3 regions of the Variovorax sp. KBS0712 genome follow, and region 1 is predicted to be linked to each of the others. Evidence: predicted binding sites of a transcription regulator. Region 1 holds the regulator's gene; each other region holds the start of a gene.

Region 1 (9,704 bases):
GTCTGGGCGGCCTCGCGGGCGCCGAAGCGCGCCACGCCGCCGACCTCGATGCGCTCGCCGTACGGCGGGTTGAGCATGATCACGCCGCCCTCGGCCGGCGGCATGCGCTGCAGGGCGTCGCCGCCGCGGAACTCGATGGCGCCGGCCACGCCCGCGCGTTCGGCGTTGCGCTCGGCAAAGTCGACCATGCGGTGCGACACGTCGGAGCCGAAGACGGCGATGGCGCTCGCATGCTGCGCGTTGGCCGCTTCATTCTTGATCGCTGCCCAGACGTGCGCCTGGAACGGCAGCAGCTTCTCGAAACCGAAGCGCCGCAGCGAGCCCGCCGCGATGCCGCTGGCGATCTGCGCGGCCTCGATGGCGATGGTGCCGCTGCCGCAGCAGGGGTCGTACAGCGGGGCCTTGGCGACCTCGCCGGTCTCGGGGTTCCACCAGCCGCTGGCGGCCAGCATGGCGGCGGCCAGGGTTTCCTTCAGCGGGGCATCGCCCTTGTCCTGGCGCCAACCGCGCTTGAACAGCGGCTCGCCCGAGGTGTCGATGTACAGCGTGCAGCTGTCGGTGGTCAGGTGCGCAAAGATGCGGCAGTCGGGCCACTGGGTCTCGATGCTCGGGCGCACGCCGTTCGCCTTGGCGCGGAAGCGGTCGGCCACGGCGTCCTTGATGCGCAGGGTGGCGAAGTTCAGGCTCTGCAGCGGGCTGTGCTGGGCCGTGGTCTCGATCTTGAAGGTCTGCTTGGGTGTGAACCAGATCTCCCAGGCCACGCCGTTGGCGATGGCGTACAGGTCGTTCTCGTTGCGGTACGGCCCGTGGGCCAGTTCGACCAGCACGCGCTGCGCGAGCCGGCTGTGCAGGTTGAGCTTGAGGCCATCGCGCCAGTCGGCGCGCACGCGCACGCCGCCGCGCAGGGTGAGCAGGTCCTGCCCGGCACGGCCGGTCAGGGCATGCACCTCCTGGGCAAGGAATTCCTCGACGCCGGCGGCGCAAGGCAGGAAAAATGAGAGATCGTTCACGGAAAGTCGGCCATCGGGAAGCCCGCTAAGGGCCCCCATTGTCGCCGGGGCTGGGGCCTTCTCTATATAGTCGATTTGCCCATGACGCCCACCCCCGCCTCCGCGGCCCCCCCGGCAGACGCCCGCGACGGCGACCACCGCTTCGCGATCCAGTGCGAAGTGCTGCGCTTGTCGATCCGCCCGCTCGGGCCGGTGCTGCTGGTGCAGTACCTGCTCAACTGCGGCGTGGCGGCGCTCTTCGCCTGGCAGTTCTCGCCGGTGCGCGCGCTGGTCTGGCTGGCGCTGGTCACCGGCGTCACGGTGATGCGCGGCTTCTTTCCCCAGCGCCTGCCCGAGCCCTTCACCCCCGCCACCCTGCGCGCCGCGCAGCGCCAGCATACGCTGCGCACGGCCATCTGGGAGCTGGCGCACGGCCTGGCGGGCGTGCTGCTGTTCAACCCCGAGCGGCCCGACCTGCAACTGCTGCTGGGCCTCATCCTGATGGGCATGACGCTGTCGTCGGCGTTCTCGGTGTCGTTCTACACGCCGGCCACGCAGCTGGCCATCACGCTGCTGCTGGCGCCGGTGATCGTCACGGGCCTGTGGCTCGGGGCGCCGGTGATGATGGCGGTCGCGGTGATCGGCATCGGCCTGACCGCGATGATGTGGAAGCTGGTGGCCGACCATTCGCGCCAGCTCGAGGAGAACATCGGCCTGCGCCTGAACGAGCGCACGCTGCGCGAGCAGGCGCTGGCCGGCCTGCGCGCCTCCGAGCAGGCCCAGGCCGAGCGGCTGCGCTTCTTCTCGGCGGCCAACCACGACCTGCGCCAGCCGGTGATGGCCATCGGGCTGCAGGCCGAGGTGCTGCGCCAGCAGCTGCAGCACGGCACCGACAGCGCGGCCGTGCAGCACACGGTGGCCTCGCTCTCGCGCGCGCAGCAGGCGCTCGAGGGCCTGACCAACCAGCTGCTCGAGATCGGCCGCATCGAGGCCGCGGTCGATCCGCTGCGCCCGGCGGCGGTGGCGCTGGCGCCGCTGCTCAACGAGCTGGCGCGCCAGGCCGGCGAAGGCCGCGTCGCGGTGCGCTGCCCGGCCGAGGCGGTGGCCTGGACCGATGCCGTGGCGCTGCGCCGCGTGCTCTCCAACCTGCTGGACAACGCGCTCAAGTTCACGCCGCGCGGGCGCGTGCTGCTGGCCGTGCGGGCGCGCCGCCGGCCCGGCACGGACACCGGGCGCGCGTGGCGCGTCGAGGTGCGCGACAGCGGCATCGGCATCGCGGCCGAATCGCAGACGCGCGTGTTCGACGACTTCGAGCAGGTCGGCAACGTAGAGCGCAACCTGCAGCACGGCCACGGCCTGGGGCTGGCGATCGTGCGGCGGCTGGCGGGGCAGCTGGGCATCGAGGTCGCGCTGCGTTCGGCGCCGGGCAAGGGCTCGGTCTTCAGCTTCGAGCTGCCGGCGGCCCGGCCCGGCGCGGCGGCCGTGCCGGCGCCTGCGCCCTCCGTGGCGCTGGACGAGCCCGACGCCGATGCCGTGCTGCGCCCCGGCCTCGCCGTGCTGGTGGTCGAGGACAACATCGTGGTGGCCGACAGCCTCTCGGCGCTGCTGCGGCACTGGCACGTGGCGCCGCGCATCTACGCCAGCGCCGCCGAGGCGCTCGCGCTGGCCGACCTGGACGCGCTCGACGCGGCGCTGTGCGACATCCGCCTGCCCGGCGCGTTCAACGGCATCGCGCTGGCCGAGCGGCTGGCGCAGCGCAAGCCCGCACTGACGATCGCGCTGATCTCGGCCGACATCACCGAAGCCACGCAGCAGCTGGCCGCCGCGCGCGGCTGGCACGCGCTGCGCAAGCCGGTGCAGCCGGACGCGCTGCGGCGCGTGCTGCTGCGGGCCCAGCAGCAGCAGCAACAGCCGCCGTCGCCGTCGTAGCGCTCGGCGCGGGCCGTCCCCGCTGCGATGTCATCGCTTCCGAGCTATGCTCCGCGCACAGGCCGCCGCCGCCCCTGCCCCGATGCCCGTCGAACCCCTTCCCGCTCCTGCCGTTGGCGCCGCCGCCCTGCGCGAGCCCCGCTACGGGCGGGTCGCGATGGCCCTGCACTGGCTGCTCGCGGCGATGATCGTCGGCTCGCTCGGCGTCGGGCTCTACATGACGGGCCTGCCCTTCTCGCCGCAGCGCCTGAAGCTCTACAGCTGGCACAAGTGGGCCGGCATCACCATCCTCCTGCTGTCGGCGCTGCGGCTGCTGTGGCGCCTCACGCACCGCCCGCCGCCGCTCTCGGCGCGGGTGCTGGCTGCCATGCCGGCCTGGCAGCGGGCCGCGCACCGCATCAGCCATGCGCTGATGTACCTGCTGTTCTTCGCGGTCCCGCTGTTCGGCTGGGCCTACAGCTCGGGCATGGGCGTGCCGGTCGTGTGGTTCGGCCTGCTGCCGCTGCCCGACCTGGTGGCGGTCGACAAGGACTTCGCCGAGGCCGTGCTCAAGCCGCTGCACCAGCGCAGCGCCTTCCTGCTGGCCGGCGTCACGCTGCTGCACGTGGCGGCGGCGCTCAAGCACCACTGGATCGACCACGACGGTCTGTTGCAACGCATGTGGCCCGCGCCACGCAAGGAATCCGCCGGATGACGACCCGTCTTTCGTGGGGCGCCGCCGCCCTCTTCGGCCTCGCGCTGCACGCCGCGGCCGAACCCCTGCCGGCCACCACCGCGAAGCTGGTGCCCGAGAAGAGCCAGATCGCCTTCGTCAGCAAGCAGATGGGCGTGCCGGTGGAAGGCAGCTTCAAGCGCTTCGACGCGCAGGTCGCCTTCGACCCGAAGAAGCCCGAGGGCGGCTCGGTCGTGCTGCAGATCGACACCGCCAGCGCCGGCTTCGGCGTGCCCATGAGCGATGCCGAGCTGCCCAAGCCGACCTGGTTCGACACCGCGCATTTCCCGCAGGCCAGCTTCCGCTCGAGCGCCATCAAGGCGCTGGGCGAGGGCCGCTTCGAGATGGCCGGCAAGCTCACCATCAAGGGCGTCAGCAAGTACGTGACGGTGCCCGTGAGCATCGTGTCGTCGGGCGGCGCGTACTCGGTCGCCACGGGCACCCTCACGATCCAGCGGCTCGACTACAAGGTGGGCGACGGCGAATGGACCGACACCTCGGTGGTCGGCAACGAGGTGCAGGTGCGCTTCAAGCTGACGCTCGCGGGCCTCGGGCCGCTGTGACGACGATTTCATTTCCCATGCATCCTTCTTCCCTTGCCATGAACAAGCTCTTCTTCGCCGCGGTCCTGTGTGCGGGCGCGGCCCTGCCACTGGCCGCCACGGCCCAGGAATACACCGCGCCGCCGCTGGCCGCCAAGCCCGCGGGCGGGCCGGTCAAAAATGCGAGCTACGTGATCGACCCGACCCACACCTTCGTCATGTACGAGATGGGCCACTACGGCACCACCACCAACCGCGGCCGCTTCAGCACCAAGGACGGCTCGGTGCAGATCGACGGCACCGGCGCCAGCGGCAAGGTCGACATCACGATGGACATCAGCTCCATCAACACCGGCGTCGACCTGCTCAACCGCCACGTGCAGAGCAAGGACTTCTTCAACGTGGCCGAATTTCCCACCGGCCGCTTCGTGGCCGAGCGCATCGACTTCAGCGGCGACAAAGTGACCGATGTGCCCGGCACGCTCACGCTCATGGGCCAGACCAAGCCGGTGACGCTGAAGGCCGTGCGCTTCAACTGCTACCTGAACCCGCTGATCAACCGCCAGGTCTGCGGCGGCGACTTCGAGGCCACCGTGCAGCGCAGCGACTGGGGCATCACCTGGGGCCTGAACTTCGGCTTCGAGAACAAGGTGAAGCTGCTGGTGCAGGTCGAAGCCGTGAACGTGCAATGAACCCATCCCCCACCGGAGCCCACTCATGACCGACGCCCACCTCCTGTCCCTGCTCGGCATCGCCGGCGCCATGGCCGTGGGCGCGATGAGCCCGGGCCCGAGCTTCGTGATGGTGGCGCGCACCGCCGTGGCCTCGCGCAGCGACGGGCTCGCGGCGGCGCTGGGCATGGGCGCCGGCGGGCTGGCGTTCTCCATCGCGGCGCTGGCCGGGCTGCAGGCGGCGTTCCTCGCGGTACCGGCGCTGTACCTCGCGATCAAGGCCTTCGGCGGTGCCTACCTGATCTACCTGGGCTTTCGCATCTGGCGCGGCGCGCGCCAGCCGCTCGCGATCACGCCCGACACGGACGCCTCGCCCCGCAGCCAGGGCCGCAGCGGACGCACCTTCCTGCTCGGCCTGGCCACGCAGATCAGCAACCCGAAGACGGCGGTGGTGTACGCGAGCATCTTCGCGGCCTTCCTGCCGCGCGAGGTGCCGCTGGTGCTGGCGCTCGCCGTGCCGGCCGTGATCTTCTGCATCGAGACGGGCTGGTACGCGATCGTCGCGCTGGCACTGTCCTCGGCCGCGCCGCGCGCGGCCTACCTGCGCTACAAGACCTGGATCGACCGCGCCGCCGGCGGCGTGATGGGCCTGCTGGGCCTGCGGCTGGTGTGGTCGGCGGTGCGCGGCACCTGAGGCGCTAGAGCAGGCTCTCGGGCGTGAGCGGCGCCAGCAGCTCGAGCATGGTGCGGTCCCAGAAGCCCGAGTCGGGCTCTTCGTGCAGCACGGTGGTCTTGCCGCCTTCCTCGCTGACCCACTCGATGCGCCGCGAGCCGGTGGCTCCCGCATCGGCGCCTTCAGCAAAGCGCAGTCGGTAGGCGCCCTGCTGCTTGAGCACATCGAGCAGCTTCAGGGTCTGCTGCGCCATCTCGGGGCTGCGGATGAACAGGCCGATCTCGGTGTTGTGGATTTCGGAGCGCGGATCGAAATTCATCGAGCCGACGAACAGGATGCGCTGGTCGATCACCGCCGACTTGGCGTGCAGCCGCCCCACCGACGTGCCGAACAGGCCGAGGCGCACGCTGCGCCGCGTGCGCGCGGAACTCAGCTCGTGCAGCTCGGCGCCCAGCGCGAGCATGTCGGCGCGGTAGCGGCGGTAGGCGGTGTGGACGAGCGGCTCGTCGGTGGCGGCGAGCGAGTTGGTGACCACGCTGATCTTCACGTTGCGCCCGCGGATCTCGCGCATCACCTCCAGCCCCGACGCGCCCGGGATCAGGTAGGGCGAGACCAGCGTCACCTCGCTGCGCGCGCGGCGCATCTGCTCGACCACGTTGTAGCGCACGCTGTCCACGTCGAGCAGCGGCACGCCGCCGTACGACGCGGTCTTGCCGATCACGCGGTCGGGTGAATCGGCGTAGGCCTCGGCGGTGGTCCAGATCAGGCCGAGCTTGCCGGCGTCGAGGTCGTCGGCCACCGGGCTGTAGCCCAGCAGGTCGTTGGGCGCGGGCCTGGGCGGCGGCGGCGTGGTGTCGGGGCCGGTGGCGGCGTCGAAGCGGCGCTGCAGTTCTTCGCGCGGCAGGTCGGTGTGCACGACCGCGCCGATCGGGCGCACGTGCGGGCTGTTCCAGTACTGGTCGAACAGCACGCCCAGGCGCGGGATCAGCGCGCCCGTGACGAAGGTGTCGAGATCGATGAAGTTGGGGCCGGTGGTGCGGCGGAAGTACTGGTTGCCGATGTTGCGCCCGCCCGCCACCGCCATCGCGCCGTCGGCGATGAAGAGCTTGTTGTGCATGCGGCGGTTGACGCGGCTGAAGTCGAACAGCGACGCGGTGAAGCGCTTGAGCAAGCTGCCGCGCCCGGCCGGGAACGGGTTGAACAGGCGCAGCTCCACGTTCGGCGTGGCGGCCAGGCCGAGCAGCAGCTCGTCTTCGCCGGACGTGTACAGGTCGTCCATCAACAGGCGCACGCGCACGCCGCGCTGGGCCGCATCGCGCAGGGTGCGCAACAGGTAGCGGCCGGTCTCGTCGTTCTCGATCTGGTAGTACTGCACGTCGAGCGTGCGCTGCGCGCGGCGCGCCAGCTGCAGCCGCGTGTCGAAGGCGAAGTCGCCGCCGGGCATCAGGCGAAAGCCGCTGAGGTCGGGGTCGGGCTGCGAGCCCAGCGCGATCTTGCCGAGCGCGGTGTCGGCCGAGACGGCGATGGCCTTGGTGGGCGGGCGCGGTGCCTCGTCGGGCAGCGTGGCGCAGCCGGCAAACAGCAGCGCCGCCGCGATGACGACCACCCAATGCCCACAGCGCGACAGCAGGCGGCTCGTCATCGTCGGTCTTCTACAGGGCCTTGCGCAAGTTGGCGGGCGCGATGCGCAGCGCTTCGCGGTACTTGGCGACGGTGCGGCGCGCGCACTCGATGCCCTGCTCTTTCAGCATCTCGGAAATCTGGCTGTCGGACAGCGGCTTCTTGATGCTTTCCGAACTCACGAACTGCTTGATCAGCGCGCGCACCGCGGTGCTCGACGCGTTGCCGCCGGTCTCGGTGCCCAGCGCCGAGCCGAAGAAGTACTTGAGCTCGACCGTGCCGAAGGGCGTGGCCATGTACTTGGCGGTGGTCACGCGCGAGATGGTCGACTCGTGCAGGCCCAGCTCGTCGGCGATCTCGCGCAGCACCAGCGGGCGCATGGCCAGCTCGCCGTGCACGAAGTAGCTCTTCTGGCGCTCGACGATGGCGTTGCTCACGCGCAGGATGGTGTCGAAGCGCTGCTGGATGTTCTTGATGAACCAGCGCGCCTCCTGCAGCCGCTGCGACAGCGCCTGGCTGCCCTCGCCCTTGTGCGACTTGAGCGCACCGGCGTAGATGTCGTGCACACGCAGGCGCGGCATGACCTCGGGGTTGAGCATGACGCGGAACTTCACGTTGGTGCCGCGCCCGGTCTTGGTGACGATCACGTCGGGAATGACGATGTTGCGTTCGACGTCGACAAAGCGGCGGCCCGGCTTGGGCTCCAGGCGCGCAATGATCTGCAGCGCAGAGCGCACCAGCTCTTCGTTGGTGCGCGTGAGCGTGGCCAGGCGCTTGAAGTCGCGCCGCGCGAGCAGCTCCATCGGCTGCTTGCAGATCGCGATGGCGGTCTTGCGGATGAGCGCTTCGGCCTCGGTCTCGTCTTCGCTGGCGAGCGCCTTCAGCTGGATGCTCAGGCATTCGCCGAGATCGCGCGCGCCGACGCCCACCGGCTCCAGGCTCTGCAGCAGGCCCAGCGCCACCTGGAAGTGGTGCACGAGGTCGTCGAACTGGTCGTTGTCGTCGCCCGCCAGGCCCGAGGCCAGCGCGGGCAGCGAGTCTTCGAGGTAGCCGTCGTCGTTGAGCGACTCGATCAAAAAGCGCAGCGCGGCGCAGTCGTTTTCGTTCAGGCGCAGGCTCAGCGCCTGGCGGTGCAGGAAGGACTGCAGCGACTCCTGGCTGCGCGCGAGTTCGGTGGCATCGGCGCGCTCGTCGTCGCCCAGGTTGTTCTGGCGCGCGGGCGCGTCGCTGCCCCACTCGCTGTCGTCGGGCGCCATGTCGACGGTGCCGTCGCCTTCCCAGTCGGGCTCGCGCTCGGCGATCTCGGCGGCGGGGCCGTCGGTGTCGGGGGTCGAGGAGGTGGTGTCGCTGGACGTGGAGGAAGTGCTGGCGGCGGACGGCGTGAACTCGGCCTCCCCCTCGCCCGCGTCGTCGCGCGGCACCGGCGCGTCGGCCGTGTCCAGCCCGAACTCCTCGCGCGCCGCTTCTTCCGCGGTGCGTTCGAGGAACGGGTTCTCGTCCAGCATCTGCTCCACTTCCTGGCTCAGTTCGAGCGTGGAGAGCTGGAGCAGGCGAATGGACTGCTGCAGCTGTGGCGTCAGCGCCAGATGCTGCGAGACGCGAAGGGACAGCCCTTGCTTCATGGAGACCCGACCCTCCCTTACATCCGGAAGTGCTCGCCCAGGTACACCCTGCGTACCTCGGCGTTGTCGACGATCTCCGAGGGTGTGCCTTGTGCCAGCACGTGCCCGTCGCTGATGATGAACGCGTGATCGCAGATGCCCAGCGTCTCACGCACGTTGTGGTCGGTGATGAGCACGCCGATGCCGCGCTCTTTCAGGAAGCTGATGATCCGCTGGATCTCGATCACCGCGATCGGGTCGATGCCGGCGAAGGGCTCGTCCAGCAGGATGAAGCGCGGCTGCGTGGCCAGCGCGCGCGCGATCTCGACGCGGCGGCGCTCGCCGCCCGACAGCGCGAGCGCGGGCGAATCGCGCAGATGGTCCACGCGCAGGTCGGCCAGCAGGTCGGCCAGGCGCTCTTCGGTGTGCTGCTTGGTCAGCGGCATCATGCGGCCGTTGGCGTCGGGCTCGCGCTGCAGCTCGAGCACGGCGCGCACGTTTTCCTCGACCGTGAGCTTGCGGAAGATCGAGGCTTCCTGCGGCAGGTAGCTCAGGCCCATGCGCGCGCGGCGGTGGATGGGCATGTGGGCGATGGGCTCGCCGTCGATGGTGATCTCGCCGGCGTCGGCGCGCACCAGCCCGACGATCATGTAGAACGAGGTGGTCTTGCCCGCACCGTTGGGGCCGAGCAGTCCGACGACCTCGCCCTTTTGCACATCGAGCGAGACGTCTTTCACGACCGTGCGGCTGCCGTAGCTCTTCTTGAGGCCGCGCGCCACGAGGCGGCTGCCCGGAATGCCGTCGGCGGTCTGGGTTCCTGCGGTTTCGATCACTTGCGCCCTTCCCCTTCGGTGCCGCCCAGCGTGGTGCTCGGGCGCAGCCCGGCGCCGGGCGCGGGGGTGGGAGCCGGAGCCGCGGGCTTCTTGCCGCCGGCCGCGGGTGCGGAGCCGGGCGCCGCCGGGGCCGG
Region 2 (9,704 bases), on a different contig from region 1:
TGGTGTTCTGCGTTTCCCAGGCTTCGGTGGTGAGCGCGCCGCGCACGGCACGCGCGTTCTCGCGCGCCGCCTTCAGGCAGGAGACGATCGACGACGGATTGCTCTCGTCCTTGACCATGAACTCCATGACTTCGTTGGGCGTGATCTGGTCGTACTTCTTGCTGTACCAGGGCAGCAATTCGCTGATCGAGAGCACGCCCTGCCAGCCGTACTTGGCAACCTCGGCCGACTGCGGCAGCAGCGAGGTCTGGTAGTTGACGTCGAGCATGCGCGCCGTGTTCTCGGCGCGCTCGGTGTAGCGCGACATCCAGTAGAGGTGGTCTGCGGTGCGGGACAGCATCGTGGGTGCTCCTACTGCGATTGGCTTTGCGACTGCGTGGCCGCCTTCGGCTTGGCCGTGCGGTCCGCTTCGAGAATCCAGGTGTCCTTGGTGCCGCCGCCCTGCGACGAGTTGACCACCAGCGACCCTTCCTTGAGCGCCACGCGCGTGAGGCCGCCGGGCACCATCTGCACCTCGCTGCCCGAGAGCACGAAGGGGCGCAGGTCGATGTGGCGCGGCGCGATGCCGGCGTCGACGAAGGTCGGCGAGGTCGACAGGCTCAGCGTGGGCTGGGCGATGTAGCCGTCGGGCTTGGCGATGACGGCCTTCTTGAAGTCTTCGATCTCGGCCTGCGTGGCGGCCGGGCCGATGAGCATGCCGTAGCCGCCGGCGCCGTGCACCTCCTTGACGACCAGGTCCTTCATGTTGTCGAGCGTGTACTGCAGCTCGTCCTTGTTGCGGCACATGTAGGTGGGCACGTTCTTCAGGATCGGCTTCTCGCCGAGGTAGAACTCGACCATCTTCGGCACGTAGGGGTAGATCGACTTGTCGTCGGCCACGCCGGTGCCCACGGCATTGCAGATCACGACGTTGCCCTGGCGGTAGGCACGCATGAGGCCCGCGCAGCCGAGGGTGGAGGTCGGGCGGAACACCTCGGGGTCGAGGAAGTCGTCGTCGACGCGGCGGTAGATCACGTCGACCCGCACCGGGCCGCGCGTGGTGCGCATGTAGACGAAGTCGTCCTTCACGAACAGGTCTTGCCCCTCGACCAGCTCCACGCCCATCTGCTGGGCCAGGAAGGCATGCTCGAAGTAGGCGCTGTTGTACATGCCGGGCGTGAGCACCACCACCGTGGGCTCGGCCGTGGCCGGCGGCGCGCTGGCGCGCAGCGTTTCGAGCAGCAGGTCGGGATAGTGGGCGACCGGCGCGATGCGGTTCTGGTTGAAGAGCTCCGGGAAGAGCCGCATCATCATCTTGCGGTTCTCGAGCATGTAGCTCACGCCGCTGGGCACGCGCAGGTTGTCTTCGAGCACGTAGTACTCGCCGTTGCCCTGGGCATCGGGGGCGCGCACGATGTCGATGCCCGAGATGTTCGAGTAGACGTTGTGCGGCACGTTCACGCCCATCATCTCGGGGCGGAACTGGGCGTTGTTCAGGATCTGCTCGGCCGGGATGATGCCGGCCTTGATGATTTCCTGGTCGTGGTACACGTCGTACAGGAAGCGGTTGAGCGCCGTGACACGCTGCACCAGCCCCTTTTCCATGCTCTCCCACTCGTGGGAGGGAATGATCCGGGGCAGCAGGTCGAACGGGATCAGCCGCTCGGTGCCGGAGCCGTCCTCGTCCTTGGCGCCGTACACCGCGAAGGTGATGCCGACCCGGCGGAAAATCATTTCCGCCTCTTCACGCCGCGATCGCATCACCTCACCGGGTTGCTTCGCAAGCCATTGGTCGTAGCGCTTGTAGTGCTGTCGGATTGCAGCGCCCGCATAGGGGAGCTGCTCATACATCTCGTCGAATTTGTGCATGGAACGACCAATCTCCTTGAGCCATAGCTTAGCAAGTTCGAGGCCAGTAGAAGCCCTAGGTTTGGGCCCGATGCGAGGGCATTTGGCGTTTCGGACCTTCAGGGCATGCGGTGGCGCCAGTAGCGCAGGTCGTGCGCGCGTTCACACTTCAGCTCGTCCGGCGTCGGGCTCGCCCAATGGGCGGCGCCGCAGCGCGGGCTGCCGACCACCCGCACGCCACGTTCGACATAGCGCGCCACCACCTCGGGCGCCGGGTGACCGAAGCGGCTGCGGTAGCCGGCCTGCACGAGCGCAATGCGCGGGCGCACGGCATCCAGGAAAACCTCGCTCGACGAGGTCTTGCTGCCGTGGTGCGGCACCAGCAGCACGTCGGCCGACAGCCCGGGCGTTCGCGACACCAGCGCGGCCTCCTGCAGCCGTTCGATATCGCCCGCCAATAGAACCGTGGCGCGGCCGTTGCCGATGCGCAGCACGCACGACACGGCATTGGGCCGCGTGAAGCCGAGGTAGTCGCTGTCGAAGGGAAACAGCACCTCGAAATCCACCCCGTCCCAGGTCCAGCGCTGCCCGGCCTCGCAGCGGCGCGCGGGGCGCAGCGCCTGCAGCGGGTGCCCGGCCTCGATGGAGCTCAGCAGTGCCGCCTGCGGCTGCATGGCGAGCACGGCGGGGGCGCCGCCGGTGTGGTCGATGTCGCGGTGGCTCAGCAACAGCAGGTCGAGCCGTTCGCCGCGTGCGCGCAGCAGCGGCACGAGCACGCGGTGGCCCGCGTCGCTGTCGAGCCCGTAGCGCGGGCCGGCGTCGTACAGCAGGCTGTGCGTGGCGGTGCGCACGAGCACCGCGTTGCCCTGCCCGATGTCGGCGGCGAGCAGGTCGAATTCGCCCACTGCAGGCCGCACTGGCTGCCACAGGAGCACCGGCAACAGCAGCGGCAGGCCGAGCGCGCGCATCGACCACGGCAGGCGCATCGCCAACAGCACGCCGCCTGCCACGCCGCTTGCGGCCAGCCACGGAGGCGGCGCAGCCATCGACAGCGTGGCGAACGGCAGGCCGGCGAGCGCCTGCAGCAGCAGCGCGAACAGCTTCACGGCGCCAGCCGCCACGTCCCACAGCGGCGGCACCGCCACGCCGAGCATCGCCAGCGGCGTGATCACCAGCGTCACCCACGGGATCGCGAGCGCGTTGGCCACCAGCCCGACCGCCGACACCTGCTGGAACAGCAGCAGGCTCAGCGGCGTGAGCGCCAGCGTGATCATCCATTGCTCGCGAAAGAAGCGACCCAGGCGCGTGAGCGCGCCCACCCGCCCCCCGCCCGGCACCGCCGTCGCGGAGGCGAACAGCACCGCCACGGCCACGAAGCTGAGCCAGAAGCCGGCCTGCAGCAGCGCCCACGGGTCGGCGGCCACCACGACCGCCGCCGTCAGCAGCCAGACATGCGGCCACGGCCAGCGCCGACCGGTCAGGCGCAGCAGCGCCACGGCCGCGAGCATCCAGACCGTGCGCTGCGAAGGCACGCCCCAGCCGCTGAAGAGCGCATAGAGCGCGGCCAGCAGCACGCCGCCCGCGAGCGCGGCCTGTTGCGCGGGCAGCCGCAGCATGAGCCGGCTGCTGCGCCGCCAGAGCGCGCCCACGACATGCGCCGCGAACCATGCGAACAAGGTGATGTGCAGGCCCGAGATCGACATCAGGTGCGCCACGCCGGTGGCGCGGAACACGTCCCAGTCGGCACGGTCGATGGCGCCCTGGTCGCCGGTGACGAGCGCGGCGATCACGCCGGCCTGACGCCGATCGTCCACGCGGGCGAAGACGGCATCGCGCACGGCCTCGCGCGCCCGCTCGATCGGGTGCCGCCACGTCGTGCCCAGCAGGCGCGGCGCGGGGTCGCGCGCACCGGCCCGCACATGGCCCTGCGCATGCACGCCCTGCTCCCACGCCCACAGCTCGCTGTCGAAGCCATGCGGATTGAGGTTGCCGTGCGGCGCGCGCAGGCGCACGGTCAGTTGCCAGCGCTGGCCGGCATGCACCTCGCCCACGGTGCGTGCGACGGAGGCACGCCGCTCGGCGGGCTGCTCCCACATCCCGCTGTACTCGCCGTACCAGGCGAGTGCGATGCGCGGCGGCACCGTCGGTGGCGCCTCATCGGAGGCCTCGGCCCACTGCGCCGCCTCCACGTCGAAACGGAAGCGCGTTCCGATCTCGCCGGGTTGCGGCATCTGCGAGACCACGCCCGTGAGGCGCAGGTCGCGCCCTTCCAGTTGCGGGCTCAGCGCCCCCTGCGCGTAGGCCGTCGCGCGCCATCCGGCGAGCCCCGCGCCGGCCATCGCGCCGCAGACAAGCGACAGCATCAGAACGAGCAGCCGAGGCCCACGCCACCGCCACAGCAGCCATCCGCCACCGAGCCCCGCCAGCAGCAACGCGACGTAGACACCCGCCGCCCACAACAGCGGCTGGCGCAGCTGCACCGCCGCGCCGAGCAGCGTGCCGCCCAGCGCAACGAAGGCCCCCGTCCCACCCGCGACGGCCTCGGACGCACGCCGCGACTGCCCTCCCCACACACCCCGGAATCCATGATGCAAACCCTCCCCCAACCCACGCTCGATGGCGCGTTAATTGCTTGGCAACTGGGCTAGTATGCGTCTCACCAGAGACATCTTTTCGATGCAACCTCGCTGCACTGCACGCCCCTACGCATGTCCATCCACGCCGCACTCCACCACGTCACCCACTACACATACGACCGCCTGGTGCAGTTGGGCCCGCAAGTCGTGCGACTGCGCCCCGCGCCCCATTGCCGCAGCAATGTGATCTCGTATTCGCTGCGGGTCGAACCGGCCGAGCACTTCGTCAACTGGATGCAGGACCCGTTCGCCAACTACCAGGCGCGGCTCGTGTTCCCCGAAAAAACGCGTGAGTTCAAGGTCACGGTCGACCTCGTGGTCGAGATGGCGGTCTACAACCCCTTCGACTTCTTTCTCGAGCCGCAGGCCGAGAACTTCCCGTTCAAGTACACGGCCTCGCAGGCCGAAGAGCTGGCGCCCTACCTCGTGGCCGATCCGGTCACGCCGCTCTTGGAGGCCTACCTCGACAAGGTCGACCGCAAGGAGCAACGCACCATCGACTTCCTGGTCGGCCTGAACCAGCAGGTGCAGCAGGACGTCAACTACCTCATCCGCATGGAGCCCGGCGTGCAGACGCCGGAAGAAACGCTCACCAACGGCAGCGGCTCGTGCCGCGACTCAGGCTGGCTGCTGGTGCAGCTGCTGCGCCACATGGGCCTGGCCGCACGCTTCGTGTCGGGCTACCTGATCCAGCTCACGCCCGACGTGAAGGCCCTCGACGGCCCGAGCGGCACCACGGTCGACTTCACCGACCTGCACGCCTGGTGCGAGGTGTTCCTGCCGGGCGCCGGCTGGATCGGCCTGGACGCCACCTCGGGCCTCATGGCCGGCGAAGGCCACATTCCGTTGGCCTGCACGCCCACGCCGTCGAGCGCCGCGCCCATCGAAGGCGGCGTCGACGAGTCCGAGGTCGAGTTCAGCCACGAGATGACGGTCACGCGCATCTACGAATCGCCGCGCGTCACCAAGCCCTACACCGAAGAGCAATGGGCCGAGGTGCTCGCACTCGGCGACGCCGTCGATGCGCGCCTCGTGGCCGGCGACGTGCGCCTCACGATGGGCGGCGAGCCGACCTACGTGGCCACCGGCGACCGCGACGCGCCCGAATGGAACACCGACGCGCTCGGCCCCACCAAGCGCGGCTACGCCACCGAGCTCGTGCACAAGCTGCGCGCCGAGTACGGCCAGGGCGGCTTCCTGCATTTCGGCCAGGGCAAGTGGTACCCGGGCGAGCAGCTGCCGCGCTGGGCGCTGTCGATCTTCTGGCGCGCCGACGGCCAGACGCTGTGGCACGACCCCGAGCTGTTCGCCGACGAACGCTTTCCCACCCACTACACGAGCGAAGACGCGCGCCGCTTCACCACCGTGCTGGCGCACAAGTTGGGCCTCACCGAGCGCTACATCCAGCCCGGCTACGAGGACACCTACTACTACCTGTGGCGCGAACGCCGCCTGCCGGTGAACGTCGACCCCTTCGACTCCAAGCTCGACGACGAACTCGAACGCGTGCGCCTGCGCCGCGTGTTCACGCAGAAGCTCGACGCGGTGATCGGCTACATGCTGCCCATCGAGCCCGGCAACGCCAACGGCGACGCGCCCGCGCTCGCCGGCCCCGGCTGGAAGACCGGCCCCTGGTTCCTGCGCGACGACCGCCTGTTCCTGATCCCGGGCGATTCGCCCATGGGCTACCGCCTGCCGCTCGACTCGCAGCCGTGGGCCAGCAAGGGCGACTACCCGTATCTCATCGAGCGCGACCCGACCGCGCCGCGCGCCGCGTTGCCCAGCGCGTCCGACTACCGCGCGCGCTATGCCACCGCCACCCCGGTGGCCGGCGCCGACCTGGGCGAGGTGCCCTACACCTTCGGCGCGCCGCCCGTGGTGCCCGCGTCGCTGCGCATGCAGAGCCCCGGCGATGCAGCGAAGGGCGATGCAGCAGCTGCGGCTGATGCCGCCACGCCCGCCACGCGCCAGCCGCTGCGCGGCGAATCGGCCCACTGGGTCACGCGCACCGCGCTGTGCGTCGAGGTGCGCGACCCGCGCCGCGCCAACGGCCCGGCGGCCGAGAAAAAGGGCAGCGCCTCGGGCGTGCTCTACGTCTTCATGCCGCCGCTGGCGCGCCTGGAGGACTACCTCGACCTCGTCGCCGCCGTCGAAGCCACCGCGCAGCAGCTGGGCGTGCGCATCGTGATGGAAGGCTATCCGCCGCCGCGCGATCCGCGCCTGAAGATGCTGGCCGTGACGCCCGACCCGGGCGTGATCGAAGTCAACATCCACCCGGCCCACAACTGGAAGGAACTGGTCGACCACACCGAGTTCCTCTACAACGCCGCGTTCGAGACGCGCCTGTCGGCCGAGAAGTTCATGACCGACGGCCGCCACACCGGCACCGGCGGCGGCAACCACTTCGTGATGGGCGGCGCCACGCCCGCCGACAGCCCCTTCCTGCGCCGGCCCGAGCTGCTGGCCAGCCTGCTGCTGTACTGGCACAACCACCCGTCGCTGAGCTACCTGTTCTCGGGCATGTTCATCGGCCCGACCAGCCAGGCGCCGCGCGTGGACGAGGCCCGCAACGACCAGGTCTACGAGCTCGAGATCGCGCTGAAGGAGATCGCCAAGAACCGCGAGATCTACGGCCAGAACATGCCCGCATGGCTGGTCGACCGCACGCTGCGCAATATCCTGATCGACGTGTCGGGCAACACGCACCGCAGCGAGTTCTGCATCGACAAGCTCTACTCGCCCGACTCCAGCACCGGCCGCCTCGGCCTCCTGGAACTGCGCGCGTTTGAAATGCCGCCGCATGCCCGCATGAGCATCGCGCAGCAATTGCTCATTCGCGCCCTCGTGGCGCGCTTCTGGGACGCGCCCTACCAGGCGCCCGTCACCCGCTGGGGCACCGAGCTGCACGACCGCTTCCTGCTGCCGACCTTCGTCAAGATGGACTTCGACGACGTCATCAGCGAGATGCGCCAGGCCGGCTTCGCCTTCGATGCCGACTGGTTCGCACCGCACTTCGAGTTCCGCTTCCCGCTCGTGGGCCAGATGCAGTCGATGGGCGTGGAGCTGTCGCTGCGCAACGCGCTGGAGCCCTGGCACGTGATGGGCGAGGAAGGCTCGGCCGGCGGCACGGTGCGCTATGTCGACTCGTCGCTGGAGCGCATCGAGGTGCGCGTGACCGGCCTGAACGAAAGCCGCCACGTCGTCACCGTCAACGGCAAGGTGCTGCCGCTGCAGCCCACGGGCGTCACCGGCGAGTTCGTGGCCGGCGTGCGCTACAAGGCGTGGAACCCGCCCTCGGCGCTGCACCCCAGCATTCCGGCCCACGCACCGCTGACCTTCGACCTCGTCGACACCTGGATGAAGCGCTCGCTGGGCGGTTGCCAGTACTTCGTCGCCCACCCGGGCGGTCGCAACTACGACACCTTCCCGGTCAACGCCTACGAGGCCGAGAGCCGCCGCCACTCGCGCTTCACGCGCACCGGCCACACGCCGGGCCTGCTGCGCACGCCGCCGGCCACCATCGAGCTGCCGGGCAGCCGGGAGTTTCCGTTCACGCTGGACCTGCGGCGCTGACCGGCCCGAGGACTCAGGGGGAACCCTGTCGCACCGCCGGATCGGCCCCGGTGACGGTGATGTGACAATCTCCCCCCTGTGGAACCCCTGAACGAATCCCTGTTCGACGCCCAGGCCCCGGAGCATCCGGCGGCGCTGGCGTCTTCGCTCGCGCCGGCGGCCCTGCCTGGGCATTTCGACGAATTGCGGGGACAGGCGACGCCCGCGGCGCCCTCGCGGCCGGTGTCGGGCGCGGCCCCGGCGCCCGCCGCGGCCCCGCTGCTGTACGACGCCGCCGAGGAGCGACCGGCTCCGTCGCAATCGCAATCCCAGTCACAGTCGTCCTCGCAATCGCAGGCACAGGAACCCTCACCCTCCAGCGAGCAGCCTCCGCTCACCCCCGCCTGGAACGCCTTCTTCGAACAGCTCGGCCCCGGCGGCATCAACGACCTGCCGCGGCGTGCGGTCAGCCTGGAGCGGCAGATCCGTGACAACGGCGTCACCTACAACGTGTACGCCGACGCCAACGGCCCGCAGCGGCCGTGGTCGCTCGACCTGTTCCCGCTGATCGTCTCGCCCGAGAGCTGGGCCCAGATCGAGGCCGGCGTGCAGCAGCGCGTGCGCGTGCTCGACCGCGTGATGGCCGACGCCTACGGCCCGCAACAGCTGCTGGCCGAAGGCCTGCTGCCGCCGGCGCTGGTGCGCGGCCACCCCGGCTACCTGCGCGCGCTGCACGGCGTGAAGCCGGCAGGCGACACCTGGCTGCACATCGCCGCCTTCGACCTCGCACGCGGCCCCGACGGCAACTGGTGGGTGGTCTCGCAGCGCACGCAGGCGCCTTCGGGCCTGGGCTACCTGCTGGAGAACCGCCTCGCGATCACGCGGCAGTTTCCGCAGGCCTTCGAGGCGCTGCAGGTGCAGCGGCTGGCCGCCACCTACAGCGCCATGATGGAAGGCCTGCAGCGCATGTGCCCCTCGGGCTCGCCGCCGCACATCGCGCTGCTCACGCCGGGCCCGTACAACGAGACCTACTTCGAGCACGCCTACCTGGCGCGGTATCTGGGCCTGACGCTGGTCGAGGGCAGCGACCTCACGGTGCGCGACCAGCGCCTGTACCTCAAGACGCTGCAGGGCCTGCGCCCGGTGCACGGCCTCATCAAGCGGCTCGACGACCAGTTCCTCGATCCGCTGGAGCTGCGCCCCGACTCCACGCTTGGCGTGCCCGGCCTGCTGCAGGCGATCCGCGCGGGCAACCTGCTGGTGGCCAACATGCCGGGCTCGGCCTTCCTCGAATCGCCGGCGCTGCTGGGCTTCCTGCCCGGGCTGGCGCTGCGGCTCATCGGCGAGAAGCTCAAGCTGCCGGCGCTGCCGACCTGGTGGTGCGGCGAACGCGCCTCGCTCGAGGCCGTGCTGCCGCAGCTGGGCGAGAGCGCCATCAAGCCGACCTACCCCGGCTTCCAGGGGCGCTCCAGTTTCGACGCCGTGTTCGGCAGCCAGCTCAGCCGCCGTGAAATCGACGAATGGGCCGGCCGCATCGTGCGCGAGGGCGACGTCCACACGGTGCAGGGCTACCTGCCGCTGTCGCAGATGCCGACCTGGGCCAGCGACCTCGGCCCCGGCCACATCGCGCCGCGTGCGCTGATGCTGCGCGTGTTCGCGGTGAGCGACGGCCCGCAGTCGTGGCGCGTG
Region 3 (9,704 bases), on a different contig from region 1:
CGGCCACCTGCGCCTCGGTCTCGGGCAGGGCCACCACCAGCGGGCGCTGGCGGTAGGCCGTGAGGCCGTCGCATTCGTAGGGCGTGGTGTCTTCGGCGTGCCAGATGAGCGCATGCGCGGGCAGGTGCGCCTGCAGCGCCCGCACCACCTGCGCCTGGCGCTCCGCCTTCGACAGCTGTGCGTGCTGGTCGGTCGTGACGGGAGCATTCATGGCGGGAACAACTTTCAGCGGACGACCATCAGGGTGAATGGCCACACATAGGCCTGCAGCGTCACGTACAGGCCGACCAGCGAGGCCAGCGCGATCGAGTGGAAGAACACGTAGCGCAGGATGTCGCCTTCGTGATTGAACCACCGCGTGGCGGTGGAGGCCACCACGATCGACTGGGCGTCGATCATCTTACCCATCACGCCGCCCGAGCTGTTGGCCGCGCCCATGAGGTTGGGCGCCAGGCCGAGCTGCTCGGCCGCGACCTTCTGCATGCCGCCGAACAGCACGTTCGAGGCCGTGTCGGAGCCGGTCATGGCCACGCCGATCCAGCCCATGAGCGTGCCGAAGAAGGGATAGAACACGCCGGTGTTGGCGAACGCCAGGCCCAGCGTGGTGTCGGTGCCCGAGTAGCGCGTGAGCGTGCCCAGCGCGAGCATCAGCACGATGGTCATGAGCGAGTAGCGCACCATCCAGAGCGTGCGCACGAAGGTGCGCACGATCTCGATCGGGTTGTACTTCATGAACAGCGCGCTCACGATCGCCGACAGCAGGATGCCGGTGCCCGTGGCCGACAGCAGGTTCAGCACGTACACCGCGCCTTCCTTGGTGGGCGCGGTGACCACCGGCGGCATCTTCTCGATCAGGTTGTGCAGCCCGCCCATCGGGAACGAGGGCGCGAAGACGCCGTTGAGCGCGGTCTTCACCGAGGGCAGGCCCCAGATGAAGACGAACACCGAGAGGATCACCCAGGGCATCCACGCGCGCACCAGCGCCTCGCGGCTGTGCACGACGATGGCGGCCGGCGGCTTGGCCTCGTGCGCGCTCACGTCCTTGCCGCGCAGCGAGGGCGAGCGCCACACGTTCTTGGGCTGCCACACGCGCAGGAACAGCACCAGGCTGGCCATCGACACGATGGCCGCGATGATGTCGACCAGCTCGGGGCCGATGAAGTTCGACACCAGGTACTGCGGCACCGCGAACGACACGCCCGTGACCAGGATGGCCGGCCACACTTCCATCATCGCCTTGCGTCCGGCGAAGGCCCACACCAGCCAGAACGGCACCAGCAGCGAGAAGAACGGCAGCTGGCGCCCGATCATCGCGGTGACTTCCATCAGGTCGTAGCCGTGCACCTTGGCCAGCGTGATCACCGGCGTGCCGAGCGCGCCGAAGGCGACCGGCGCGGTGTTGGCGATCAGCGAGAGGCCGGAGGCGGCCAGCGGCGAGAAGCCCAGGCCGATCAGGATGCCGGCCGTGACCGCCACCGGCGTGCCGAAGCCCGCCGCGCCCTCGAAGAAGGCGCCGAAGCAGAAGGCGATCAGCAGGAGCTGGATGCGGCGGTCTTCGGTGATGCCCGAGAGCGAGTCCTGCAGCACCTTGAAGCTGCCGTTCTGTTCGGCCAGCTGCTGCAGGAAGATGATGTTCAGCACGATCCAGCCGATCGGCAGCAGGCCCGTGAAGCCGCCGAAGAGCGCGGCGCGCCCGGCCATCTCGGCCGGCATGCCGTAGGCGAAGACGGCGACGGCCAGCGCCGCCAGCAGGCCCAGGCCGGCGGCGATGTGGGCCTTGATGTGGAAGAAGCCGAGGCACGCAAGCATCACCACCACCGGGATCGCGGCGAGCGCGGTGGAAATGATCATGTTGCCGAACGGGTCGTAGATCTGCTGCCAGGTCATGCGTTGTCTCCGGGGAGGCTGTTGTTGTGCCCCGCACTCTAGGGAGAAGCGCGCCGTCCGGATTGAAGGTTTTTTGCCCGGACCTTGATAAAAATTTGTCGGGCCGACGTGTCGGTCAGTGCAGCGTCTGAACGATCCAGTCGACGAAGGCCGCGCACTCCCAGCGCTCCAGCGTGCCCGGCTGCCAGCAGATGTAGTGGCGGTGCGGCGAGGGCACGGGCCGTTCCGACAGCGCCACCAGCCGGCCCGATTCGAACCAGGCGGCGCCCAGCTTCTGTCGCACCAGCGCCACGCCGAAGCCGCTGGCGGCCGCGTCGTAGACCAGGCCCAGGTCGTTGAACTGCGCACCCAGGTGCGGCTCGGGCTGGTCGATGCCGCAGCTCGCGAACCAGGTGCCCCAGGGCTCGAGCGGGCTGCGGATCAGCCGCGCGCTGGCGATCTCGGCCGCGGTGCGAAAACCGTCGAAGGGCCCGAACTCGTTCAGGTAGCTCGGGCTGCAGGCGGGCACCACGTCCTCGGCGATGAGCAGGCGGTGCTCGCAGTCGGCGTACGCGCCGATGCCGTAGCGCACCTGCAGGTCGGTCTGCTCGGCCGTGACGTCGAGCAGCGGGATCGACACGTGCAGCGCCAGCTCGATGTCGGGGTAGATGTTGCGAAAGAGCTCCAGCCGCGGCATCAGGAACTGGCGGCTGAAGGTGGGCGTGACGGCCACGCTCAGGCGCGGTGCGCGCAGCGCCGCGTCACGGCTGCCGGGCGTGGCCTGCTGCAGCGCGGCCAGGCCGACGCGCACGTTCGCCAGGTAGGCCGCGCCGTCGGCCGTGAGGCTGAAGTCGCTGCGCCCGAAGAGCTTGAAGCCCACGTGCGCCTCGAGCTGGCGGATGCGGTGGCTCACGGCGCTGGCCGTCACGCACAGCTCGTCGGCCGCGCGGCCCGCATGCCGCAGGCGCGCGACGGCCTCGAAGGTCAGCAGGCATTGGATCGGGGGGATGTGGTGCAGGGCCATCCGCGGGGCAGCCGGAGAGCTCAGAAGGCGTGAATGAATCCGGCGTGGCCGAGCAGCCCGCCCAGGCGCGCCCCATCAAGGCGCAAAGCGCAGCCATAGCTCGGGCTATGGCGAGCATTTGCAACGCCGAGGGGGCGTGTCTGGGCGGGATGAGCGGACATGGCGGGTTCGTTCACGCCTTCTTAGTCTTCGAAGAAATTCACCGGCAGGCCCGGCGTGTCGACGCGCATCGAGAGCACGGTGCCCGAGGCCGGGCGCTGCACCAGCTCGTCGGCCGGGCGGCCCTTGCGCCCGCTGGTGACGAACAGCGTGCGCAGGTCGTCGCCGCCGAAGCAGGGCATGGTCGGGCACTGCACCGGCACCGCGATGGCGGCCACGCGCTCGCCCGTGGGCGCAAAGCGCAGCAGCTGCGCGCCTTCGAACATCGCGACCCAGTAGTGGCCGGCGGCGTCGACGGTGGCGCCGTCGGGGCGGCCGTCGTAGTGCGTGGGCGTGCTGGGTACCCAGCCCGCGGGCTTGGGGTCGAACTGCTGGAACACGCGCGCATGCGACAGCGTGTTGGCCTCGGCGTCCCAGTCCCAGGCGCGCACCACGTGCGCGGCGGTGTCGGCCCAGTACAGGGTGCCGTTGTCGGGCGAGAACGCCAGGCCGTTGGCGGTGGTGACATGCTCCAGCATCGACGTGATGGTGGGCGAGACGTCTCCCGGGCGTGCGTCGAAGCAGTAGAGCGCGGCGTTGGCGCGGTCCTTGGCCTCGTTGAGCGAGCCGGCCCAGAAGCGGCCGAGCGCGTCGCACTTGCCGTCGTTGAAGCGCATGGTGCGCACGTCGTGCTCCGCGCGCGCCATCGCGACGAGGCTGCCGCCCCACTCGCGGGCCCGGTAGATGCCGTCGCGCAGCGCGATCACGAGGCCGCCCGTGCGTGCCGGCGCCATGCAGCCGGGCTCGGTGGGCAGCGCCCAGCGCTCGACCGTGGCCGTGGGCGAACCGATCTCGCCGCGCGTGCGCAGCACGGCGCGGCCCGGGATGTCGAGCCAGTAGAGCGCGCGTTCGTGCGGATGCCAGAACGGCGATTCACCCAGCTCGCAGAGGCTGTCTTCGATGGAGGTCCACATGGTGGGGCGATTGTGCCCCCGGCCACGCGGGCCGCGGGCAAAAAAAAGCCCGCTGACGCCGAAGCGCTCGCGGGCTGAACATCCAAAGGAGACTCGCCTGAAAAACTTTGTTCTTTGTAATCAGACTGTGCGGTGTGTCTCTTCGCGGAACACCGCGGAACCGGCTTTGCCGGGCCGCTGGTGTTGCCCCCTGCAAGGGGGTTGGCGAAGCGACACGAAGTGCGCGCAGCCTGGGGGTTTACCTGTTGTATGCCGTTTCGCCGTGCGAGGAGATGTCGAGGCCTTCGCGCTCTTCTTCTTCCGACACACGCAGGCCGAGGGTCAGGTCGGCGATCTTGTAGGCGATGAAGGCGACCACGCCGGACCACACGATGGTGAACAGCACGCTCTTGACCTGGATCCAGACCTGCGCGCCCATCGAGAAGGTGTCAGGCGTCAGGCCGCCGGTGCCGCCCAGGCCCTTGGCAGCGAACACGCCGGTCAGGATGGCACCCAGGATGCCGCCCACGCCGTGCACGCCGAACACGTCGAACGCGTCGTCCGCGCCGAGCATGCGCTTGAGACCGCCCACGCCCCACAGGCAGACCAGGCCGGCCAGCAGGCCCATCACGATCGAGCCCATCGGGCCGACGAAACCGGCGGCGGGCGTGACGGCCACGAGGCCGGCCACGGCACCGGATGCAGCGCCCAGCATCGAGGCCTTGCCCTTGTGCAGGCTCTCACCCAGGATCCACGACAGGGCCGCGGCGGCGGTGGCGAGCACCGTGTTCACGAAGGCCAGGCCGGCGGCGGCGTTGGCCGCACCTGCCGAGCCGGCGTTGAAGCCGAACCAGCCGACCCACAGCAGCGAAGCGCCGACCATGGTGAGCGTGAGCGAGTGCGGCGTGAAGGCTTCCTTGCCGTAGCCCACGCGCTTGCCGACCATGTAGGCGCCGACCAGGCCGGCGATACCGGCGTTGATGTGCACCACGGTGCCGCCGGCGAAGTCCAGCGCGCCGTCCTTGCCCAGCAGGCCGCCGCCCCACACGATGTGGGCCATGGGCACGTAGCTGAAGGTGAACCAGATCACCGAGAACAGCAGCACGGCCGAGAACTTGGCGCGTTCTGCAAAAGCGCCGACGATCAGCGCCACGGTGATGGCCGCGAAGGTGCCCTGGAAGGCGAAGAACACGTATTCGGGGATCGTGGTCAGCGCGCCGAAGGTTTCCTGCGTGATGCCCTTCATGAAGATCTTGTCGAAACTTCCGAAGAAGTTGCCGTCGCCCGTGAAGGCCAGGCTGTAGCCGTAGATGGCCCACAGCAGGCTGATGAGCGAGAAGATCACGAAGACCTGCATCAGCACCGACAGCATGTTCTTGGAACGGCCCAGGCCGCCGTAGAACAGCGCCAGGCCGGGGATGGTCATCAGGATCACGAGCAGGGTCGAGGTGAGCATCCAGGCGGTGTCGCCGGAGTCGACCTTGGGCGCGGGAGCGGCGGCCGGTGCGGCGGGCGCAGCTTCGGCAGCAGCGGGTGCTGCAGCCGCGGGCGCAGCTGCGGCAGGTGCAGCAGGTGCCGATGCAGCCGGTGCCTCAGGGGTGGCGGCGGGTGCCTGGGCCAGCGCCGAAGTACCGGCGACGAAGACGCTCAAGCCGAGCGCAAGAGAGACAAGAAGTTTTTTCATAGTCGTTGTTCTTTCGGGCCAGGACTCGATCAGAGGGCTTCGCGGCCCGTTTCGCCGGTGCGGATGCGCACGACCTGTTCGAGGTTGTAGACAAAGATCTTGCCGTCGCCGATCTTCCCGGTGCGCGCGGCGCCCTCCACGGCCTCGATCACGCGGTCGACCAGCTCGTCGGAGATGGCCGCCTCGATCTTCACCTTGGGCAGGAAGTCGACCACGTACTCGGCGCCGCGGTACAGCTCGGTGTGGCCCTTCTGGCGACCGAAGCCCTTCACTTCCGTGACGGTGATGCCCTGCACGCCGATGGCCGAGAGCGCTTCGCGCACCTCGTCGAGCTTGAACGGTTTGATGATGGCTGTGACCAGCTTCATGATGAGTTGCTCCTTCTGGATGGATGAAAGGCGGCGCGGCAACGTGGGCCGCGCCTGGTTGTTGTGTCGATTACAGCGTCTTCGTCAGCGTGAGGATGAAGCGTGCCTTGTTGGGCGAGTAGTAGGTGGTGCCGAAGGTGCCGAAGTCGGGGATCTCGATGCCCGGGTAGGCCACGACCTGGTAGTTGGACTTCTTGTTGGCGCCCTGCACCGAGCCCGTGAGCGTCAGGCCGCTGCCGAAGTCGTAGGTGGCGCCGATGTTGTAGTCCACGTAGCTCTTGTAGCCCAGGCTGCGGATGTCGCTGGACATGTTGGTGAAGCCGACGGCGGCCTTGAGCGTGACCTTGGGCACGATCTCCTTGCTGTAGGCGAGGTTCAGGTAGCCGGTGTTGCGGCCCTTCAGGCCCGAGCCGGTCTTGGCACCGGCGTAGCCGAAGTAGTCCTTGGACACCGTGTGCGAGTACTTGGCCGTGAACGAGCCGAAGCTGTCGTTGGCGTAGGTGGCGCCCACGTACAGCTCGGTGGTGTTGCCCACCGAGTTGCCCGGGTAGATGTAGGTGAGCGCACCCACGTCCATGTCGACCGGGCCGGCCTTGAACTTGTAGCCGCCGTACAGGTCGCTCTCGATGCTGTTGCCCTTGAGCCAGTTGACGCTGGAGTTCCAGTTGCCGATGTAGAAGCCGCTGTCGCCGAAGGCGTAGTCGAAGCCGCCCTGGATGGCGGGCTTGAAGCCCTTGGTCTTGGCGTAGTCGTTCTTGCCGATCATGTCCTGGTCCTGGCCGCGGAACTTGTAGTTCGTGGTCAGCGAGACATTGCCCGTGAGCAGGGGCGCGGGCGCCGGTGCGGCGGCGTCGGCGGCCTGGGCCATGGCGGCGCCCGAGGCGGTCAGTGCAGTGGCCAGAACGATCAACGCCTGGGCGGCGGTACGGTGCGTCATCAGGGAACTCCTCGCAAGTGTGTTGTTGGACCTGAGCACCCTCAAAGCAGGGAGCGTGCCAAACTGCACGAATACCGCCCCGGCCAGAGGGCGCAGGTGTCCGGCGATGAGCGCCAAATCGTTACAAGCCCTGTTTCCGGCAGTTGCACACGCTTGCACGCTGCACGGTCCTGGGCTTGCACGTCGCAGGCGCACCAACTTGGGGAGAGGGAGAAAAATGAGTCTGTCTTTGGTGCAAAGCCGCGCCTTGCTCGGCCTGGAGGCCGCCGCCGTCACGGTCGAGGTGCATCTGGCGAACGGCCTGCCGAGCTTCACGCTGGTCGGGCTGGCCGAGACCGAGGTCAAGGAGGCGCGCGAGCGCGTGCGCTCGGCGATCCAGAACGCCGGGCTCGAATTTCCGACCAACAAGAAGATCGTGGTGAATCTCGCCCCGGCCGACCTGCCGAAGGACTCGGGCCGCTTCGACCTGCCCATCGCCCTGGGCATCCTCGCGGCCAGCGGGCAGATCGAGAACGCCCGCCTCGCCGGCCACGAGTTCGCCGGCGAGCTGTCGCTGTCGGGCGAACTGCGCCCCGTGCGTGGCGCGCTCGCGATGGCCGTGGCCACCTACACGCAAGGCACGGCCGTGCGGCTGGTGCTGCCCCTGGACAGCGCCCAGGAGGCCGCGCTGGTGCCGGGCGCGCAGGTGTACGGGGCCCGGCACCTGCTCGACGTGGTGCGCCAGTTCGTCGCCAGCGGCGGCGGGCCCGTCGATGCGAGCGACGACGGCTGGACCCGCGTGCGCGCCGCGCCCGGCGACGGCGCCCCGCGCTATGCCGACCTGGCCGACGTCAAGGGCCACACCGGCGCCAAGCGCGCGCTCGAGATCGCCGCGGCCGGTGGCCACAGCCTGCTCATGGTGGCCACAGCCTGCTCATGGTGGGCGAGCCGGGCTCGGGCAAGTCGATGCTGGCGCACCGCTTCGCCGGCCTGCTGCCGCCGATGAACGTGGACGAGGCACTGGAGAGCGCAGCCATCGCCAGCCTCGACGGCCGGCTGGCGCCCGAGCGCTGGATGAGCCGCCCGACGGCCACGCCGCACCACACGGCGAGCGCGGTGGCGCTGGTGGGCGGCGGCTCGCCACCGCGGCCGGGCGAGATCTCGCGCGCGCACCACGGCGTTCTGTTTTTGGACGAGTTCCCCGAGTTCACACGCGCCGCCCTCGAAGCCCTGCGCGAGCCGCTGGAGACCGGCACCATCACGATCACCCGCGCCGCCCGGCGCGCGGAGTTTCCGGCCCGCTTCCAGCTCATCGCCGCGATGAACCCCTGCCCCTGCGGCTACCTGGGCTCCACGCTCAAGCCATGCCGCTGCACGCCCGAGCGCATCGCGCGCTACCAGGGCAAGCTCAGCGGCCCGCTGCTGGACCGCATCGACCTGCACATCGAGGTGGCGGCCGTGTCGGCGCCGCAGCTGCTCGATGCGCCGGCGGGCGAATCGACCGACAGCATCCGCGCGCGCGTCGTGGGCGCGCGCGACCGCGCGCTGCAACGCCAGGGCCATGCGAACCAGGCGCTGCAGGGCCGCGCGATCGACACGCACGCCGTGCTCGATGGCCCCGCCCGCCAGCTGCTGCAGCAGGCGGCCGCGCGGCTGGGCTGGTCGGCGCGCAGCACGCACCGCGCGCTGAAGGTGGCGCGCACCATCGCCGACCTCGCGGGGCAGGACGCGGTGCAGGCCGCGCATGTGGCAGAGGCGGTGCAGTACCGCCGCGCATTGCGCACCGGCACGCCCTGACGCGCTGCCCTCTTACTTGAACTCGTGGCTCACCACCGGTGCGGACTTGCTGTCCTGCACCGTCACGCGCTGGCGGTAGGCCGTGAGGTCGCCGTTGCGCACCTCGATCGTGTAGATGCCGGGGCGCAGCGGCAGCGACTTGAGCGGCGGGCTCACGCCGCGGTCGGCGCCATCGACGAAGACCTGGCCCCAGGGCCGGATGTTGAACTGCACACGGCCCATGCCGGGTGCCGCGGCCGGCGCCGGTGGCGGGGCCGGCGGTGCGCCCGCGATCACGGTCGGCACGGGGTTCGTGCTGCCCGCGGCGGGCGGCGGCGGTGACTGCCGGTTGAGCTGGGCGATGGCGTTGCGCGCCTCGCGCGCATGCAGGCCGCGGCGGTGGCGCCGCAGGTAGGCCTCGTAGCCTTCGCGGGTGTTCTCGGCCTGGGCCAGGTTCCAGTCTTCCACCTCGGCGACCACGGCGGGGTCGGGGGGCGGCGGCGCTTCGGGTGGCGCCGGCTGTGCGGGCTGTGCGGGCTGTGCCTCAGGCTCGGCCGGTGGCGTGGGCGCGGCGGCGACCGGCACGTTGTCGAGCGGGCTCAGCGGGGCGCTGGCCGATGCAGCGGGCGCGGACGCCGGCGGCGCATCAGAGGTCGCCCCCGCCGGCGGCATCGCGGCCGGGGGTGCGCCCGGATCGGACATCGGCGTGCCCGGCGGCGGCGCGGCCGCGATCATCGGATCGGACGGCGCCTTGGCCGTCAGCCGCCAACCGATCCAGCCGCCGACCGCAAACAGCGCCAGCACCAGCGCACCGACAAGGAACCACGGCGGGCGCTTCGATGGCTTCTTCGGTCGTGCGACAGGCGATGGCGGCGCAGGCGGCGGTGGTGCCTGCACGCGCGCGGTCGCCGCTTCCACAGGCACGGGCTGCACCTCGGGCGCGGGCGGTGGCGCTTCCTCCACCGGCTCCGGCGCAGGC

The links. Region 1 encodes sigma-54, which starts transcription at its own class of promoters, with help from an activator protein. Its sites were predicted from a motif close to TGGCANGNAANCTGCTTT; they were not measured.
Region 2: FFI97_RS11125 (DUF2126 domain-containing protein) is a predicted target of sigma-54. The motif match lies at 4,445-4,462, and genes of this name have one in related genera.
Region 3: FFI97_RS30000 (TorF family putative porin) is a predicted target of sigma-54. The motif match lies at 7,014-7,031, and genes of this name have one in related genera.

The regions. Positions count from the first base shown of each region.
Region 1 is NZ_VCCD02000002.1:1,549,777-1,559,480, forward strand. Features, by position in the region: gene FFI97_RS24205 (class I SAM-dependent RNA methyltransferase) at 1-1,010, opposite strand, end outside; gene FFI97_RS24210 (ATP-binding protein) at 1,092-2,918, shown strand; gene FFI97_RS24215 (cytochrome b) at 3,001-3,612, shown strand; gene FFI97_RS24220 (YceI family protein) at 3,609-4,193, shown strand; gene FFI97_RS24225 (YceI family protein) at 4,232-4,864, shown strand; gene FFI97_RS24230 (LysE family translocator) at 4,890-5,537, shown strand; gene FFI97_RS24235 (phospholipase D family protein) at 5,542-7,158, opposite strand; gene rpoN (RNA polymerase factor sigma-54) at 7,169-8,758, opposite strand; gene lptB (LPS export ABC transporter ATP-binding protein) at 8,776-9,570, opposite strand; gene lptA (lipopolysaccharide transport periplasmic protein LptA) at 9,567-9,704, opposite strand, start outside.
Region 2 is NZ_VCCD02000001.1:2,412,175-2,421,878, forward strand. Features, by position in the region: gene FFI97_RS11110 (alpha-E domain-containing protein) at 1-340, opposite strand, end outside; gene FFI97_RS11115 (circularly permuted type 2 ATP-grasp protein) at 352-1,848, opposite strand; gene FFI97_RS11120 (DNA internalization-related competence protein ComEC/Rec2) at 1,947-4,400, opposite strand; gene FFI97_RS11125 (DUF2126 domain-containing protein) at 4,536-8,036, shown strand; gene FFI97_RS11130 (circularly permuted type 2 ATP-grasp protein) at 8,115-9,704, shown strand, end outside.
Region 3 is NZ_VCCD02000004.1:388,824-398,527, reverse strand. Features, by position in the region: gene FFI97_RS30035 (FAD-linked oxidase C-terminal domain-containing protein) at 1-211, opposite strand, end outside; gene FFI97_RS30030 (L-lactate permease) at 226-1,887, opposite strand; gene FFI97_RS30025 (LysR substrate-binding domain-containing protein) at 2,003-2,890, opposite strand; gene FFI97_RS30020 (SMP-30/gluconolactonase/LRE family protein) at 3,073-4,002, opposite strand; gene FFI97_RS30010 (ammonium transporter) at 4,241-5,665, opposite strand; gene glnK (P-II family nitrogen regulator) at 5,695-6,033, opposite strand; gene FFI97_RS30000 (TorF family putative porin) at 6,104-6,970, opposite strand; partial or broken gene FFI97_RS29995 (YifB family Mg chelatase-like AAA ATPase) at 7,188-8,746, shown strand; gene FFI97_RS29990 (serine/threonine-protein kinase) at 8,759-9,704, opposite strand, start outside.